Regions from separate parts of the Marinobacter salinisoli genome, predicted to be linked through region 3. Evidence: predicted binding sites of a transcription regulator. Region 3 holds the regulator's gene; each other region holds the start of a gene.
What was found. Region 3 encodes LexA, which represses DNA repair genes until DNA is damaged. Its sites were predicted from a motif close to CTGTNTNNNNANACAG; they were not measured.
Positions count from the first base shown of each region.

Region 1: the regulator LexA is predicted to act here: its motif matches at 4,109-4,124, upstream of recN (DNA repair protein RecN).
Region 2: the regulator LexA is predicted to act here: its motif matches at 3,439-3,454, upstream of recA (recombinase RecA).

Region 1 is NZ_CP071247.1:244,880-251,080, forward strand. Features, by position in the region: gene dapB (4-hydroxy-tetrahydrodipicolinate reductase) at 1-84, opposite strand, end outside; gene dnaJ (molecular chaperone DnaJ) at 109-1,236, opposite strand; gene dnaK (molecular chaperone DnaK) at 1,313-3,229, opposite strand; gene grpE (nucleotide exchange factor GrpE) at 3,320-3,925, opposite strand; gene recN (DNA repair protein RecN) at 4,207-5,886, shown strand; gene fur (ferric iron uptake transcriptional regulator) at 5,982-6,201, opposite strand, start outside.
Region 2 is NZ_CP071247.1:1,973,599-1,979,799, forward strand. Features, by position in the region: gene mutS (DNA mismatch repair protein MutS) at 150-2,783, opposite strand; gene pncC (nicotinamide-nucleotide amidase) at 2,864-3,364, shown strand; gene recA (recombinase RecA) at 3,553-4,596, shown strand; gene LPB19_RS09030 (OsmC family protein) at 4,795-5,244, shown strand; gene LPB19_RS09035 (enoyl-CoA hydratase) at 5,300-6,100, shown strand; gene LPB19_RS09040 (acyl-CoA synthetase) at 6,139-6,201, shown strand, end outside.
Region 3 is NZ_CP071247.1:3,220,362-3,226,562, forward strand. Features, by position in the region: gene LPB19_RS14700 (DUF1329 domain-containing protein) at 1-787, opposite strand, end outside; gene LPB19_RS14705 (DUF6586 family protein) at 1,035-1,535, shown strand; gene LPB19_RS14710 (hypothetical protein) at 1,578-1,838, shown strand; gene LPB19_RS14715 (cell division inhibitor SulA) at 1,899-2,390, opposite strand; gene lexA (transcriptional repressor LexA) at 2,432-3,043, opposite strand; gene LPB19_RS14725 (amidoligase family protein) at 3,249-4,250, shown strand; gene LPB19_RS14730 (gamma-glutamyl-gamma-aminobutyrate hydrolase family protein) at 4,243-5,007, shown strand; gene LPB19_RS14735 (SIMPL domain-containing protein) at 5,004-5,687, shown strand; gene LPB19_RS14740 (translocation/assembly module TamB domain-containing protein) at 5,690-6,201, opposite strand, start outside.

The sequences.
Region 1 (6,201 bases), 740 kb from region 3:
CAGCTCGAGACCATCGGTCCCGTCGACAGCCTCGATCAGCACCTTGCCCATGCGCCCGGCGGCGCCGATGATTGCTACCCTCATAATCGGACTACTCCGGTTGTCCTGTCAGAATTTCATCTCGTCGAAGAAGTTTTTCACACCCTCAAACCAGGAGGTCTTTCTGGGGGCATGATGGGTTCCATCGCCGCCATCAAGGGTCTGCTGAAACTCTTCCAGCAACTCTTTCTGGCGCTTGGTCAGGTTGATCGGCGTTTCGACAATCACCCGGCACAACAGGTCACCGGCCGGGCCGCCACGGACCGGCTTCACACCCTTATTGCGCAACCTGAACAGCTTGCCGGTCTGGGTCTCCGCCGGAATCTTCAGCTTAACCCGACCATCCAGTGTCGGCACCTCGAGTTCGCCACCCAAAGCGGCATCGACGATGCTGATGGGCACCTCACAGTACAGGTTCCTGCCATCGCGGGTAAAGATGGAGTGCTCCCGAACCGCCACCTGTACATACAGGTCTCCGGAAGGCCCGCCATCAACACCCATTTCGCCCTCACCGGACAATCGAATGCGATCACCGGTGTCCACACCGGGCGGCACCTTGACCGACAGGGTTTTTTCTTCCCGAACCCGGCCTTGGCCATGACAGGCCTTGCACGGATTCTTCACCACCTTGCCGGAGCCGCGACAGGTCGGACACGCCTGCTGAACAGTAAAGAACCCCTGCTGCATGCGAACCTGCCCCATACCCTGACAGGTACCACAGGTTTCCGGCTTGGAGCCTTTCTCGGCGCCACTGCCGTCGCAGACGTCGCACTCTTTGTGACCGGGAATCGTGATCTCGACGGTTTTGCCTTTCACCGCCTCTTCCAGATCCAGCTCCAGGGTGTAGCGCAGGTCACTGCCACGGGTGTTTCGGCCGCGACCGCCTCCGCCACCAAAAATGTCGCCGAACACATCACCGAAGATGTCGGAGAAACTGCCTCCGCCACCGCCGAATCCACCGCCAGCCTGACCATCCACACCGGCGTGCCCGAACTGATCATAGGCTGCGCGCTTGGAGCCATCGGCGAGCACTTCGTACGCCTCGCTGGCTTCCTTAAACTGGTTCTCGGCTTCGGCGTCACCCGGATTACGGTCAGGGTGGTACTTCATCGCAAGCTTGCGATAGGCTCGCTTGATTTCCTTGTCGTCCGCATCCCGGGACACACCGAGAACTTCGTAATAATCGCGTTTGGCCATGCTTTAAAACCTTGTGTGTAAACGCGGAAAACGCGAGGAATTCCCCGCGTTTTCCAACCACCTGATATCGATCAGATTACCGCTTATCGTCGTCTTTAACTTCTTCGAACTCGGCATCGACAGCGTCGTCGCCAGGCTGGGCCTGCGCCTCTTCCTGACCACCGGCTTGCTCGGCCTGATCGGCATACATCTTCTGAGCCAACTCTGAAGACACCTCGGTGAGCTTCTGCGTCTTGGCCTCGATGTCTTCCTTATCAGATCCTTCCAGAGCCTGCTCCAGATCCTTGATCGCTGTTTCGATGGATTCTTTCTCGCTGTCGGTGACCTTGTCACCCGCTTCGGTCAGCGTTTTACGCACCGCGTGGACCATGGCATCACCCTGGTTACGGGCCTGCACCAGCTCTTCGAACTTGCGATCTTCTTCAGCGTTGGCCTCGGCATCGCTCACCATCTTCTCGATCTCGTCGTCGTTCAGACCCGAAGACGCCTTGATCACGATGGACTGCTCTTTGCCAGTAGCCTTGTCCTTCGCCGACACGTTCAGAATGCCGTTGGCGTCGATGTCGAACGTCACTTCGATCTGCGGCACACCGCGTGGCGCCGGCGGAATATCCGCCAGATCGAACCGGCCCAGTGATTTGTTCTGGCTGGCCTGCTTACGCTCACCCTGTACCACGTGAATGGTCACCGCGGTCTGGTTGTCGTCCGCTGTGGAGAAGGTTTGCGACTTTTTGGTCGGGATCGTCGTGTTCTTCTCGATCAGCGGCGTAGCAACGCCACCCATGGTTTCGATGCCCAGAGTCAGCGGAGTCACGTCCAGCAGCAGAACATCCTTCACATCTCCAGACAGTACCGCCGCCTGAATGGCTGCACCCATGGCAACCGCCTCGTCCGGGTTCACATCCTTACGGGCTTCTTTGCCGAAGAAGTTCTTCACCTTCTCCTGAACCAGCGGCATGCGGGTCTGACCGCCCACCAGAATCACTTCATCCACTTCACTGGCGCTCATACCAGCGTCCTTCAGAGCAACTTTACACGGCTCGAGAGAACGGTCGACCAGATCTTCAACCAATGACTCAAGCTTGGCACGGGTCAGCTTGACGTTCATGTGCTTGGGACCGGACGCATCCGCAGTGATGTACGGCAGGTTGACGTCGGTCTGCTGGCTGCTGGACAGCTCGATCTTGGCCTTCTCGCCCGCTTCCTTCAGCCGCTGCATGGCCAGGGAATCGCCGCGCAGGTCGATGCCGCTGTCTTTTTTGAACTGGTCGGCCAGGTATTCGATAACCTTGAGGTCAAAGTCTTCACCACCCAGGAAGGTGTCACCGTTGGTCGCCAGAACCTCGAACTGGTGCTCACCGTCAACGTCTGCGATTTCGATGATGGACAGGTCGAAAGTACCACCACCGAGGTCGTATACAGCCACGGTGCGGTCACCGCTCTGCTTGTCCATGCCATAGGCCAGCGCAGCTGCGGTCGGCTCGTTGATGATCCGCTTCACTTCCAGACCAGCAATCTTGCCGGCGTCTTTGGTGGCCTGACGCTGGCTGTCGTTGAAGTACGCCGGAACGGTGATAACCGCTTCCGTCACTTTCTCACCCAGGTAGTCCTCGGCGGTTTTCTTCATCTTCTTCAGCACTTCCGCAGACACCTGCGGCGGCGCCATTTTCTGGCCTTTCACCTCAACCCACGCGTCACCATTGTCGGCCTTGGCGATCTTGTAAGGCACCATCTTGATGTCTTTCTGAACCACGTCATCCTCAAAGCGACGACCGATCAGGCGCTTGATGGCGTACAGCGTGTTGTCCGGATTGGTAACCGCCTGACGCTTTGCAGACTGACCCACCAGAGTCTCACCATCATCGGTATAAGCGATGATGGACGGGGTGGTACGATCGCCCTCGGCGTTCTCAATCACTTTGACCTTGTCACCATCCATGATGGCAACGCAGGAGTTGGTCGTTCCCAGGTCGATACCGATAATTTTGCTCATTGATTCACTCCAATTATTCTGCAAATTCCCGGAGACTCAACACTCCGGCTCTAACCTTTAATTGGCTATATTGGCGCTTTAATCGACTTTTCAAGCCTGCTCGTCGATTTTTGGTGCACTATCCGCTTTTGCGACAACCACCATGGCAGGGCGCACCACACGACCGTTCAGCAGATAGCCTTTCTGAACGACCGCCACCACACTGTTCGGCTCGGCATCTGGCGCCGGCACCATCGACATTGCTTCATGCTGCTGGGGATCGAACGGCTCGCCCACCGGGTTAAGCTGCTCTACGTTGAACTTGCCCAGACTGGTGAGGAACAGGTTCAGCGTCATTTCTACACCCTCACGGATGGACGCCACCAGTTCGCCGGCGTTCTCGCCGCCATCGGTGCTTTCCACAGCCTTTTCAAGGCTGTCGGCCACGGGCAGCAGCTCCTTTACGAACTTTTCGAGGGCAAACTTGTGGGCCTTCTCGACATCGATCTCGGCACGACGGCGAACATTCTGCATCTCGGCCTGAGCCCTCAGCACCTGCTCCTGAGCGTCCTTCACCTGAGCTTTCAGCGTATCCAGCTCCGATCCTTCCCCTTCAGTACCGGCAGGGTCCTGCTCCTGCGCCTCTTCTGCCGCGGCCTCTGTCGCTTCGCTCAATTCCTCAGCGGCCTGATTATTGCGGTTTTCATCAGTGCTCATGGTTACTCCTGCTGAATATCCGGCGGCCAGCCTGGACTGACCCTTTGAATGTGGTTTCCAGCCTGCCCCGGCCGGAACTGGCTATTTGCGATTCGATATGGGGCCCAGATGCCAGGTTTCAACCACCCCGTACGCCCAAATCGATCAGTTTTTCGCAACCACGGTTTGCAAACCGAAAAGACCCTGTATATATTCACAGTCACTGTATACCAATACAGTAGTTCGTACAGATACCGTCTTTTCGGGGCCAACGCACCCATACAAGGACACGGAGATACCTCATGCTCGTACAGCTTACCGTTTCGAATTACGCCATTGCCGAACGCGTGGAACTGCAATTCAAGCGGGGCATGACCGCTCTGACCGGCGAAACCGGTGCCGGCAAGTCGATCGTGCTCGATGCCCTGGGCCTGGCGATGGGCGGTCGCGCAGACGCTGGCGCGGTGCGCCACGGCGCCAAGCGCGCGGACATTACCGCCAGCTTTGACGTCTCCAACATCCCCGAAGCGAGCCAGTGGCTGGAGAGCCATGAACTGGATGACGAAAGCGACTGCATACTGCGCCGGGTCATCAGCAAGGATGGCCGGTCCCGTGCTTACATTAACGGCCAGCCCTGTCCCCTGGCACACCTGAAAGAGCTGGGTGGGCTGCTGATGGACATCCACAGCCAGCACCAGCATCAGTCCCTGCTGCGCAAAGAAACCCACCGAAAATTGCTGGACGAATTTGCCGGCGCAGAAACCCTGGCGGACGAGGTGCACAGCGCCTGGAAACACTGGAATAAATCGCGTCTACGCCTGACCGAACGACAGCAGAACGCCGATGAAACCGAAGCCAAATTACAGCTGCTCCGTTACCAGGTGGAAGAACTCGATCGACTGGCACTGCAAGACAACGAACAGCAAGAACTCGAGCAGGAGCAGGCTCAGCTAAGCCAGGCCGATGCGGTACTCCATCACAGCCACCGGGCCGCCCTGTTATGCACCGAAGAGGACGGCAGCGCCGCCACCCTGGTGCGCCAGGCGTTGCAGCAACTGGAGCAGCTCCCGACTGAAGTGCCGGCGCTGGCTGATACCATTCAGATGCTGAATGAAGCACAGATTCAAATCGGCGAGGCCGGCGATAACCTCCGTCGCTTTGTCGAAGATTACGAGGCCGACCCGGCGCGACTGGCTGAAGTGGAAGAGCGCCTGAGTGCCATTTACCAGATGGCTCGCAAGCACCGGATCAGCCCGGAAGAGCTGCCGGCACTGCACCAGAGATTGAGCGCCGAACTCGAGGAACTCGACGGAGGGGCTGGCAGCCTTGAACAGCTGGAAGCCGAGCTGGATGAGCAACGAAAAGCCTACGATGCACTGGCGACAAAACTGACCGATGCCCGAGAACGCGCGGCCGTTGACCTGGACCAGCGTATCGCCGAAGAACTCGCGCAGCTGAGCATGCCATCCGTGCAATTTGTCACGCACCTGAACCGGAGCGCCGATGACGAGCCCACACCATGCGGACAGCAGGACATTGAGTTTCTGGTTAGCGCCAACCCGGGTCAGCCGGCGCGTTCACTGTCCAAAGTCGCCTCTGGAGGGGAGTTGTCTCGCATCAGCCTGGCCATACAGGTAGTCGTCGCACAGACCTCTACCACTCCGACACTGGTATTTGACGAGGTCGACGTGGGCATTGGCGGCGGTACGGCTGAAGTGGTGGGCCGGCTGCTGCGCAACCTGGGGGAAAACGGGCAGGTTCTGTGTGTCACTCATTTGCCACAGGTAGCGGCTCAATGTCACCAGCACCTGTTTGTCAGCAAATTCACCGAACAGGACACTACTTTCTCGAAAATTGAAGCCCTTGATGATCAGGGCCGCATCAGTGAAGTGGCGAGGATGCTGGGCGGCGTGGACATGACTGACCAGACACTGGCACACGCAAAAGAAATGGTATCCAAGGGACAAGCAACTCATCACTGAGAGAGCAGCTTAAAGAATGGCGAACTGAACACATCCCCTCTCGACTTCGAGAGTTTCTCAGGGCGGACCACAATCCGCCCTTTTTTTATTGGCCGTTATTCAGATTTGATCGGCTTGACGTAGAGAATCAGGCTGTGATCCACGATCTCGTAGCCATGCTCCCGGGCGATTTTCTGCTGACGCTCCTCAATTACCTCGTCAACAAACTCGATCACCTCACCGGTTTGGGTGCAGACCATATGGTCATGGTGATCGTCCCCCGCCATCTCAAATACCGCGTGGCCACCTTCGAAGTTGTGCCGCAACACCAGCCCG
Region 2 (6,201 bases), 1.2 Mb from region 3:
CCTGGTCCAGTGGTCTATCTCATCGGGAGCTTGAAAACAGGCTCCAAGGTTATGTTTTTCTGCGCGATATTGTAGGGAGCGGCTTCAAGGGCCGCAAGCGCCGGGCCGGCATATGTTTATGCCTGGCCCGAAAACTGTGTGGCGCACCGCTATTTGCGCAGCAGTTGTTTCAGCTCATAGAGCTGGTTGAGCGCTTCTCTGGGGCTTAGCCCGTCGACATCGACGCTCTTCAGTGCTTCCTCGACAGCGCTCGGCTCCAGTGAGGCGAACATGTCGCCCTGGAAGGCGGGCTCGGACGCTGCCGGTTGTTTCGCTGTGGCCGCTTCCACGCTTGGAACGGGCTGCCCGGCAGACGACTCGCCACTGGCCGGCACGGTGCTGCTTTCGAGGTGTGCCAGCTGGTCCTTGGCGTTCCGGATGACGTCCTGGGGAACACCGGCCAGCTTGGCGACCTGAAGCCCGTAACTCTGGCTGGCGGGGCCTTCGTGCACGTTATGCAGGAACACGATGTTGTCATCATGCTCGGTGGCGGTCAGGTGAACGTTCACGGCGTGTTCGAGGTCGTCAGCCAGCTGGGTCAGCTCGAAATAGTGGGTCGCGAACAAGGTGTAGCAACGGATGTTCTTCGCCAGGTGTTCGGCCGTGGCCCATGCCAGTGACAAACCATCGAAGGTGCTCGTGCCACGGCCGACTTCGTCCATCAACACCAGACTGTATTCGGTGGCGTTGTGCAGGATATTAGCGGTTTCGGTCATCTCTACCATGAAGGTGGAGCGTCCGCCGGCGATGTCATCGGAGGAACCCATCCGGGTGAAAATCCGGTCTACCGGCCCCAGCACCGCCCGGTTGGCCGGGACGAAGCTGCCGGTGTAGGCCAGCAGGGCAATCAGTGCCGCCTGGCGCATGTAGGTCGACTTACCGCCCATGTTCGGGCCGGTGATCACCAGCATGCGGCGTTTGGTGTCCATCAGCAGGTTGTTGGGCACAAATGGCTCATCCAGCAGTTGCTCCACCACCGGGTGACGGCCTTCCTCGATGTCGAAGCCCGGAGTTTCAGTGAATTCCGGCGGGGTAAAGCGCAGGCTGGTGGCGCGCTCGGCAAAGTTGGCCAGCACATCCAGTTCTGACAGCGCCTGGGCGGCATCCTGCAGCGGCGCCAGTTCGGCCGCCACGGTTTCCAGAACCTCGTCGTACAGAGCCTTTTCCCGGGCCAGTGCCCGGCTTTTGGCGCTGAGCGCCTTGTCTTCGAATTCTTTCAGCTCCGGGGTGATGAAGCGCTCGGCGTTTTTCAGGGTCTGTCGGCGGATATAGTCCGCCGGCGCCTGGTCGGACTGGGCCCGGCTGATTTCGATGTAGTAGCCGTGGACCCGGTTGTAACCGACTTTCAGAGTACTGATGCCAGTGCGTTCGCGCTCGCGGGTTTCCACATCGAGCAGGTACTGGCCGGCGTTTTCACTGATGTTGCGCAGTTCGTCCAGTTCTTCATCGAAGCCCTCACGAATAACGCCACCGTCGCGGATCACCACGGGCGGGTTGTCGATCACCGCCCGCTCCAACAGATCGGCCAGCTGTGGGTACTCGCTGACGATCGTCGCTAGCTTGACAATGTGGTGGGAGTTCACCGGCTTGAGCGTTTCCTGCAGGTCCGGAAGCACCTGAAACGCGTCGCGCAGGCGGGCCAGGTCCCTCGGGCGGGCCGAGCGCAGGGCCACACGGGACAGCACCCGTTCGATATCGCCGACGGCTTTCAGGTGGTCATGAACGGGTTCGTAATGGAAACCATCCAGCAGTGCCGAAACCGCCTGCTGGCGTTGCTTGACTATGGTCACATCGCGCAGGGGGCGGTTCAGCCAGCGCTTGAGTTCCCGTCCACCCATGGCGGTTGCGGTGCGGTCCATCACCCAGGCCAGCGTGTACTGGTGCCCGCCCATGAGGTTGGTGTCGATTTCCAGATTGCGCCGGCTGGCCGCATCCAGAATCACCGCTTCGTCCCGACGTTCGCGGGTCAGTTTGCGGATATGCGGCAGGGCGGTACGCTGGGTTTCCTTGGCGTATTGCAGCAGGCAGCCGGCAGCGCAAATGGCGAGGTTGAGGTCCTCGCAGCCGAAACCAGTCAGGTCGCGAACCTGCAACTGCGAGGTAATCACCCGGCGCGCCGTGTCGGCTTCGAACAGCCACGGCCCCTGACGGCGGATGCCGGTGAAGCCCTCAAGGATTTCCTCATAAGGGAAGTCTTCGCTGATCAGGATTTCGGCCGGGCGCAGGCGCTGCAATTCGCCCTGCAGGGCCTCCAGGTTTTCCAGTTCAGAAACCGAAAAACGGCCGCTGGAGATATCCAGTGAGGCAAAGCCAAACTGTTCCCGGTGGCTGTAAATCGCCACCAGAAGGTTGTCACGCCGGTCTTCCAGAAAGGCGTCGTCACTCAGGGTGCCCGGTGTTACGACGCGCACGACCTGGCGTTCGACAGGTCCTTTGCTGGTGGCCGGGTCGCCAATCTGCTCAGCAACGGCAATGGACACGCCGGCGCGCACCAGGCGGGCGATGTAGCCTTCGGCTGCGTGGAACGGAATGCCGGCCATGGGGACCGGATTGCCGCCGGACTGGCCCCGGGCCGTCAGCGTAATATCCAAGAGCTCCGCGGCTTTCTTGGCGTCGTCATAAAACAGCTCGTAGAAGTCCCCCATGCGGTAAAACACCATCTCGTTTGGATGTTCACCCTTGATCTTGAGGTATTGCCGCATCATGGGCGTGTGCTGGGACAGGTCGGTTTGAGCTGCTGACATGGAGGCTTCCGGATTGACTGCTTTGGATGAGGTGGGCAATTGTAAGAAAATAACCGTCGGGATGAAATGAGGAGAGCATGATGGTGACCAGCGATCAGGAACTGAACCAGGCGGCTGCAAGGCTGGGAGAGCTGCTGGAGTCGAAGGGGCGAACCATTGTCACCGCGGAAAGCTGCACCGGTGGCTGGGTGGCCAAGGTTCTGACCGATCGGGCAGGCTCGTCGGCCTATGTGCTTGGCGGGCTGGTGACCTACAGCAACGAGGCCAAGCACGGTTGGCTGGGAGTTACCAGCGAGTCGTTACAGATGCACGGTGCCGTTAGTGAGCCGGTGGTGCGAGAGATGGTGGCCGGCGCCCTTGCCAAGTCAGGTGCCAGCGTCGCGGTGGCTATTAGCGGTGTAGCAGGCCCCGGGGGTGGAAGTCCGGACAAGCCCGTAGGGACAGTGTGGTTCGCCTGGGGGTCTAATGCCGAGTCTACACAGACAGCATTGAAACAGTTTTCCGGAGATCGCGATCAGGTGCGTCGGCAGGCTGTCGTGTATGGCCTTCAGCAGGTGCACGGCTATTTACAGGATGCCTGATACCGATTTTGAAAAAGGATATACAGGAAGACACGCAAAGGGGGTTGGTCTCTTTTTCGGGTTGTGTTTTAATACTGTTCAAATATACAGGGAATTACTGTATCTGCTGTACAGCTTCCCCACCATTGGAATCCACTACCGGTCCGGCTGGTTGACAGGTGGTAACAGCAACAGAGGGTTTTGCACTGATGTCTGACGATAACCGCAAGAAAGCATTAAGCGCAGCACTGGGCCAGATCGAGCGCCAGTTTGGCAAGGGCGCCGTGATGAAAATGGGCGATCAGCCCCGCGAGGCCATTCCTGCGGTATCCACCGGCTCTCTGGGGCTGGATGTGGCGCTGGGTATTGGTGGCCTGCCTTATGGTCGTATCGTAGAAATCTACGGACCGGAAAGCTCCGGTAAAACCACGCTGACACTGCAAGTAATTGCGGAAGCCCAGAAGCAGGGCAAGACCTGTGCCTTCGTCGACGCCGAGCACGCGCTTGACCCGATCTACGCCGAAAAACTGGGCGTAAACGTGGACGACCTGCTGGTATCCCAGCCGGACACCGGTGAGCAGGCGCTGGAAATCGCCGACATGCTGGTGCGCTCCAACGCGGTAGACGTGATCATCGTGGACTCGGTTGCGGCACTGACGCCGAAGGCGGAAATCGAAGGCGAGATGGGTGACAGCCACGTGGGCCTGCAGGCGCGTTTGATGTCCCAGGCGCTGCGTAAGCTGACCAGCAACGTCAAGAACGCCAACTGCCTGATGGTGTTTATCAACCAGATCCGTATGAAGATCGGTGTCATGTTCGGTTCGCCGGAAACCACCACCGGTGGTAACGCGCTGAAGTTTTACTCCTCCGTTCGTCTGGATATCCGTCGCATCGGTGCTGTGAAGGAAGGCGACGAAGTGGTGGGTAACGAAACCCGCGTGAAGGTGGTTAAGAACAAGGTATCCCCTCCGTTCCGTCAGGCCGAGTTCCAGATCATGTACGGCAAGGGCATCTATCACATGGCCGAAGTTCTGGACATGGGCGTGAAAGAGGGCTTTGTGGACAAGTCCGGCGCCTGGTATTCCTACAACGGCGACAAGATCGGCCAGGGCAAGGCGAATGCCTGCAAGTTCCTGGAAGAAAACATGGATCTGGCCACCGAAATCGAAGCCAAGGTCCGTGACAAGCTGATGCCGAAGACGGAAAAGAAAGTGGCCGAGGCGCCGGCCGAAGCGAACGGCGAGTTACTCTAAAATCGTGATCAACCCTGCGTATTCGTTCCGTCTGAGGGGCGATGCGCAGGGCGCACATCCGCATGGCACCAGTTGTCTGCCCCCCCCTGTCAGTTGATTTGCATTAGCCTGGCTAATGCAACCGGATAGTAATCCTCGTTTTACGCCCGGCTTAACCGTTTCTATGATGAAGGCTCAGAACCCACAGGAGCCGACGTCATGTCCACCCATCAGGCCGCTATCCGCTGGCAGCGTGCTGACCACGAATCAGAGTCAGACACCTACTCTCGCAACCACCACGTCATCTTGAACGGCGGCCAGCAAATCTGTGTTTCGGCCTCCGAAGAATTCAAGGGTGATCCGCAATGCGCGGACCCGGAGCAAATGCTGGTGAGCGCGGTATCCAGTTGCCACATGCTGTTTTTCCTCGCCATCGCGGATTTTCAGGGCTATCGGGTGGAATCCTATGAGGACGACCCCAAAGGCTACCTGGAAAACATGGAAAAGAAGGGGAAGGCGGTGACCCGCATTGAGCTGTCACCGCGAATCACGTTCGGTGGTGACAAGATGCCTGACCAGAAGGCGCTCGAACGAATGCACAGCAGTGCTCACAGCAACTGTTTCATTCGCAACTCCATCACTGCGGACGTCAAAATCAACTATCTTTAGAACAATTATTCTTAATCAGGCGTCGCTACCAGGGGGCGCTTGGCGGAGATAACTTATGAGTGACACCCAGTCAGTGGCGGCCGAGCTTCTCCGAGAGGATAAGGAGGGCGCGGTCTATCTGACGTTAAATCGCCCGGACAAATTCAACACGCTCTCCGAGTCCTTGCTGGATGCATTGCAACACGAGTTGGATAACATCGCGTCCGATCCCTCGGTGCGATGTGTGGTCATCGGCGCCAATGGCCGAGGTTTCTGTGCGGGACACGACCTGCGGCAAATGCGCGCCCATCCCGATCACGACTATTACCAGGGGTTATTCCGGCGCTGCAGTCGGGTGATGCAGGGCCTGGTCAACCTGCCGGTGCCCGTGATTGCCAGGGTTCAGGGCATGGCCACGGCGGCCGGCTGTCAGCTCGTGGCCAGCTGTGATCTGGCTATTGCGGCCCGATCGGCCACTTTCGGGGTGTCTGGCATCAACGTCGGGCTGTTCTGTTCAACCCCCGCGGTGGCCCTGTCCCGCAATATCAACGCGAAGCGCGCGTTTGACATGCTGGTTACGGCGGATTTTATCGATGCGGACACCGCGATGGGCTGGGGCCTCCTGAGCGGTGTGGCGGAGGACTCCGATCTGGATGCCGCCGTCGCTGAAAAGGTTGAGGTGATCCTGAGCAAGAGCCCGGCAGCGGTTCGATTTGGCAAGACGATGTTCTACCGCCAACTGCAAATGCCGCTGGCTGATGCCTATGAGCTGGCAGGCGCCGTGATGGCGGACAACATGATGAGTCCTGATGCCGGAGAAGGCATCGACGCGTTTCTTGAAAAGCGTAAACCAACGTGGGAGCAGCCGGGCCGATAGCGATGGCGTGCGGCGCGGTCAAGGTGGGAGCATAAGTGATGAATGACGTCAGTCAGTTCGATGAGGGCTTGGGTAAAAACGCCGCCAACCATGTACCTCTG
Region 3 (6,201 bases):
GGCGGGAACCGCTGTCATAGCGCCAGGCCAGACGCGGAGACCGGATCTGATCCAGTGTCTCGTGCACCAGTGTAATGGTGCCTGCCAGGGCAGCGGGCGCCACCGTATTGGTCTTCAGGTAGAAGATCTTGTTGTCGATCTCCTCAAGTTTCGCGCCTTTTTTGCTGTACGCGATGTAGTACTGGTAGTCGTTCACAACCGGGTTGTAGGAGCCGTCGGTCTGTGGCGTGGCTGAAGCGCTGCGGAAAGCAACCTCGGTACCACGATAGCGCAGGATATGATTCCAAATCGCTTCCAGCCCGTTCTGGGGAATCGGGAACGGGCTGGTCATGATGGCATCACTCACACCGTTTCCGTTATCGAGCAATTCCGCTGTCAGCGCGTTCTCTTTCAGCTTCTCGTAGACGTGCTCCGGATAAGCTGCGGTCCGGCGGGTTTCGTAAACGGGAATAAAGAATTCCGGACCATACTCTTGCAACATTTTGAGGTGGCCATCAGACAGCTTGTCCTTGTAAAGGTGGACATTGGCCTTGGTAATGATGAACAGCGGCTCGTCTTCCGGGAATGGGTTGGTCTCAATGTCACCTTTCTTCCAGGATGCCGGCGCTGCTTTCAGCCCGCCGGTCCATTCCGGGATGGTTCCAGAGGCGTTGGCCGCTCGTACCGCACCAACCGGTGTCAACTCATCGCCCAGTTTGGCAGCTTCTTCCGGCGACACCTTGGCAAACACTGCGCCGGATAAACCGAGCACGGCGACCGCAATACCTGCGACAATAGGATTTCGCATTCCTTACACCTCCAGCAAATACATGCATCCCGGACTCATGCCTGAGCTTTCCACCGGGCGCTATTAGCAACCGTACAATTCGGCCAGCATCTTTGTGCCAAATTCAAACGACCGTTTCAAGTGATTGTTTGTAGATTCTTGTGAAACACCATCGAGACAGTCCGATGCACAAAATAACGCCAGAAAATGTTATGCTATGCGGTCACGTTTTCAAGTTGAACATCCCTTATCAGGTGCGGGCTTCCCCATGGCGTCTCAATGGTACTCGTTGGTCTCTCAAAAGCTGTTTCTGGCTGAGCAGTTGCTGCGCTTGAAAGACAGTGCCGGAGCGCCCGCAGACTCAGAACCGGCGGCGGCACTGCGCGAGGAAGCCAAGATCCAGGGCGCCGTGGAACTGATGCTTCGGGCCAGGCAACTGACGCTGACCATGATTGCCCGTTTTCATCAGGTTAGGCAGGGTCAGCCTGCCAACCTTGAGCAGCTGGCAGCCCTGATTGGAGAAGAGTCCGGCGATGTCGTGCATTTGCGCGAGCTGGCACAGTCACCGGGGAATTGGTGGAACCACCTGGATCAACTGGAGCGGTCTCAATGTAATCCGCCCGCACAGCGGAAAACGGTCAGCTCGGACAACATTATTGCCATAGCTGCAGAGACCGGACCGGACCGCTCCACGAACGCCCTGACCAGAACTCTGGGCGAAATGAAACAATTTGCCAACGATCTGGAAGAGCGCAACAGCGAATGGTAACGCGGCGCCCACTCCGATCTCATCAACACAAAGGTTTACGGTATGTCACCCTCGTTTTATGAAATCGTCCAATTGAGCAATGGCGATTACGCGTTGCGCCGCATTGATGATGACAGCGCCCCCCTGGTGAAAATCTCGTTTTCAGAGGAAGCCCGTGAAATGATGGCGGACCGGGATATGAACGTGGCGAAAGCCATGATTGCTGCCGGCATTGAAGCGGTGGGCAGTGTCGCTCACGATATCGATTGGGAAGAAGACGAACAGGAAGCGACAGAAATCTCACCTTCCTACACCCTGCACTGAGCCGGGCATCAACCGCTTGCGGTGCCCTCTCCATCAGGGCCCGCCTGCGGATTTGCCGGCTTAGCGCTGGCGCAACACCACTCCATGGCTATTGCCCATCGCTGACGCTTGCTGCAACTCCTGAAATGCCGACTTGCTGAGTTTCTGTGTCCACATAACAACCGCATGACAGGTACCGGCACTCAACGCTCGCTCGGCGAGGGCCTGTGCCGAATACTCCGGCGTAGAGCGCAAAACCAACAACTGACCTGCCACGATACCGTGCATCTTCTGCCACTTGCTCACCAGCGCCTGGGGCGGATCAATCCAGGCAAGCCAACGCTTCTCCTGGTTCAGCTGGGTCAGCATCGGCAGCAACAGCTGAAAGCTCTCGACCTGCTCCCGAGGCATAATAATTTCGGTTACGTTTCCGGCGCCTGGGGCAGCACGCGTCTCCCCCCGTGGCCGCGCCGCAATCACCGCCCGTTTTTTCGGTGTGACGGGCGAAGATACCGGATAGGACAACGCGCCCTGGTGAAACGCCGTATTCTGACCGAAGCTCAATTGTTCCATAACCTAGCTGCTCCCAGACTGTCCGTAAAAACCTGACCTGATTAGTGAAGATCCGAGCGACGGATAACCCCCACGCCCAACCCCTCGATGAACAACTGCTCCTCTGTAAGATCCACCTCGATCGGATCGAATTCTTCGTTCTCTGCGATCAGGTACACCTTGGTGCCGTCCTTGCGGTAACGCTTGACGGTCACCTCGTCTTCGCCAACCCGCGCTACCACCACCTGCCCGTTGTGGACATCCTGGGTGCGGTGCACCGCCAGCAAGTCGCCGTCGAGGATTCCGATATCTTTCATACTCATCCCACGCACCCGCAGGAGATAGTCGGCAGACGGCGAGAAAAAGCTCGGCTGCAGCGTAACGTGGTCCTCAATGTGCTCCTGAGCAAGAATCGGGCTACCGGCCGCCACCTGACCGATGACGGGCAATCCCAGATCCGCCTCGGCTTCAGGCAGTCGAATGCCGCGACTGGCCCCCGGAACCATTTCAATGGCCCCTTTACGGGCGAGGGCTCGAAGGTGCTCCTCTGCCGCGTTGGCCGAGCGAAAACCCAGCTCTGCAGCGATTTCCGCACGGGTGGGCGGGTAACCAGTCTCATCCAGATAGCGCCGGATGATATCCAGCACCTGAGATTGCCTTGCTGTCAGTTTCATGGGGTCACTCCGTCCAAGCGTTTCCGGGCCCACCCTGGCGATTCAGCACTCTGGGCATGCCCTGTTTTTATATACAGTAAGTGAAATATATACAGTGTTTTATCCAGTGTAAAGCCCGCGGAGAATTTTCCTAACCAGGCCAGCAGGTTGTAACGGCGAATGTGGTATGGTGAAGAAAAGGCTGCCCGCCAGGACAAGGAGCGCTATGGACCATCGCAACGCATGCCTCATGCCGGACATCATGCACACCAGCGATCAGAAGGAACGCCGCGTAGGCATAGAACTGGAGCTATCGGGTCTCAGCTATGACCAGCTCGTATTCATCGTGGCTGATTTTCTGGGCACCAAGCCCCGACTGGAATCCCGCTATGTGACCAAGCTGGAAACCGATCTCGGCGAATTTACGGTGGAACTCGATTCCGAACTGGTCAAGGATCTCGACTTCAGCGACGCCGGCCTGCCCGATTCCATCAGGGAACTGGGTGGACAGGCCCTGGAAGTGATTGATGCCGCAGCCGAACGTATTGTGCCGCTGGAAATCATCACGCCGCCGCTGCCGTTCAGCGAGGTCGAGCAAATCGAGTCTCTGGTGAACACATTGCGCGAGCACGGAGCCCTTGGCAGTCGGGAATCCATCTATTACGCATTCGGGCTGCAGCTGAATCCGGAATTGCCGGACCTGAAACCGGCAACAGTGGTTCGCTACCTGCAAGCGTTTGCCGGACTTTATGAGTGGCTCAAATCCCGCCACCAGCTGGACATCAGCCGCAAGATGACCACCTATATCGAGCCCTGGAGCAGTCGCTACACCACCCGGCTGATGGAGGACGACTACGAACCGGACCAGGCCGAGCTGCTGCACGACTATCTCAAGTACAACCCGACCCGGAACCGGGCTCTGGACCTGCTGCCGCTGTTCGCCCATCTGGATTCATCTTTGCTGGGGGAGTACGTACAGGATACCCGGATAAAGAGTCGCCCCACCCTGCACTACCGGCTGCCAGACTGCGACATTGACAACCCCTCCTGGCGATTCGCCGACGTCTGGAACGACTGGGTGGTGCTTGAACAGATCGCTTCCAACGCGCACCAACTGGCCGATCTTCGGGCCAGATACCGCGAGGCGCAGAAGCTGAATCTCCACAACCTGACCCATAGCTGGCTGGACAGCTCATCCGAATGGTTGCAGAGTCTGGGGTATGCATGATCCGTCATTAGATGAACCGGAGTTGCCAGGCCTCACTATCGGGATCAGCGGACCCTCACGGCGCGCGACCACCCACCGCCTGATCAGCCTGGGGTTGCGGATGTACGGGGCACATACCCATTACATTCGGCCCGGCTCCCACACCAATGTCCCTTTGCTGGATGGGTTGGTGCTGTCTGGTGGCACACACATTCATCCTGAGCGCTACGGTCAACAGCCACAGGTGTCAGCGCGATATGATCCACGTCGGGACGCTACCGACTACCGTTTGCTCGAGCAGGCGGAACGCATAGGGATTCCGGTGCTGGGCATCTGCCGAGGCGCCCAGTTAATCAATATTTTTCATGGCGGGTCGTTGTGTCAGAACGTCAAACCGATCCGGGTCCACACCCGGCATCGCCCACTGCTGCTGCCCATGCAGACAGTCAGGCTGGTACAGGACAGCCGGCTCGCACGGGCCATGCAAGGCCTGACCATCGGCGCGAACCGCATCCACAGCCAGGCGATCAAGCGGCTGGGCCGGAATCTCAGGGTTGTTGCGGTTGATAACGACCTGTTCGTTCAGGCGATCGAGAGCCAGGGCGGGCAATGGATGCTGGGTGTCCAATGGCACCCGGAATATCTGCTATACCATGGAGGACATCGCCAGATCTTTCGGCAGTTTGTTCAGGCGGCCCTCGAGTTCAAGCGGAGCCGGCTCGAGCCGGACTCTGAGACCACCTCATACGACCAAGCTCCAGGGAGGAGTGACCCATGAATACTGGAAGCCTACTCGCGCGCCTCGGCGTGCCCCTCATGCTTCTGCCCGCCCTTGCCCTCGCCGGCGAAGTCTCACTGAGCGGCGAAGGCAGCGTGCGTTACCAGCCAGACAGCGCGCGACTGCAGTTTACCGCCGTCGTCGAACACGAAGTGCCACAGCAGGCGACGGAACAGGTGGCGGCGTTGATGGCGCAGTGGCGGGATGCCATTGAGGATTACGAGGACGACCTTCAGGACTACACCGACGCGAACGTGCACCTGTATTCACGAACCCTGCCGCCGAGTGAGCGCGGTGGTGAACCGGATAAAAAAGCCGTTGCATCCCAGACAGTCACCTTCGAGATCAATGACCTGTCGCTACTGAATCCCCTGCTGCAACAAGCCCAGTCGATCGGTTTGCGCTACAACCTGAGCCCGGGCCATTTTTTCTACTCTGAAGAGGAAGAGCTGGAACAAGAAGCTCTGGCCCGAGCCATTGCCGATGCCCGGGCCCGCTGCGAATTCGTTGCCGATCAACTGGGCGAATCCTGCGGGGACGTGATCAGCATGCAGGTAAACGGTGGCATGCACCCCGGCCCCAGAATGATGGCGGAAGCCCGGGCTGCCGCAGACACCGTGTCCAACGTCGGCATCCGGGAAGTGACTGCTTCAGTAACCGCCACTTTCGAACTCGACTGACACTAGAAATCTCGGGTATAGAAAATATCCAGCGAAGAGGCCAGGCCACTGGCCGCTTCGAGGTAGAAATATTTGCCGATATCGTAGCGCAATGCCACCGTCGTAATCGGCTCAAAAATACCGACGCCGTAACGCAGGCTGAGTTTGTCCGTCAGGTAGCCACTGGCAACCACCGAGGTTTCATCACCGGCGCCTTCGGCTTCAAGGGCAAACTGATCAATGCCCAGCTCATCGCCAATCTTACCCGTCAGCTCGGCGGTCTGATTCAAGGTCAGTGACAGGGCCGCAGTGCTCATCTGCCCCTCTTCGCCCCGTGTCTGGGGTGCCCGCCCAAGAATCAGATAGGACAGGGCAACGCCCTCGGGCATATCGGGTACGGAAAATACTTCTGTCGTGGGTGATTGCGCAGGCCCGGTCAGGCGGATACCGGCCACCACGGCATCGACTTTGCGGACGGCTTCGATTTCCAGGTAGGGCTGGGCGATCGCGCCTACGAACAGTACGCGAGCCGTGC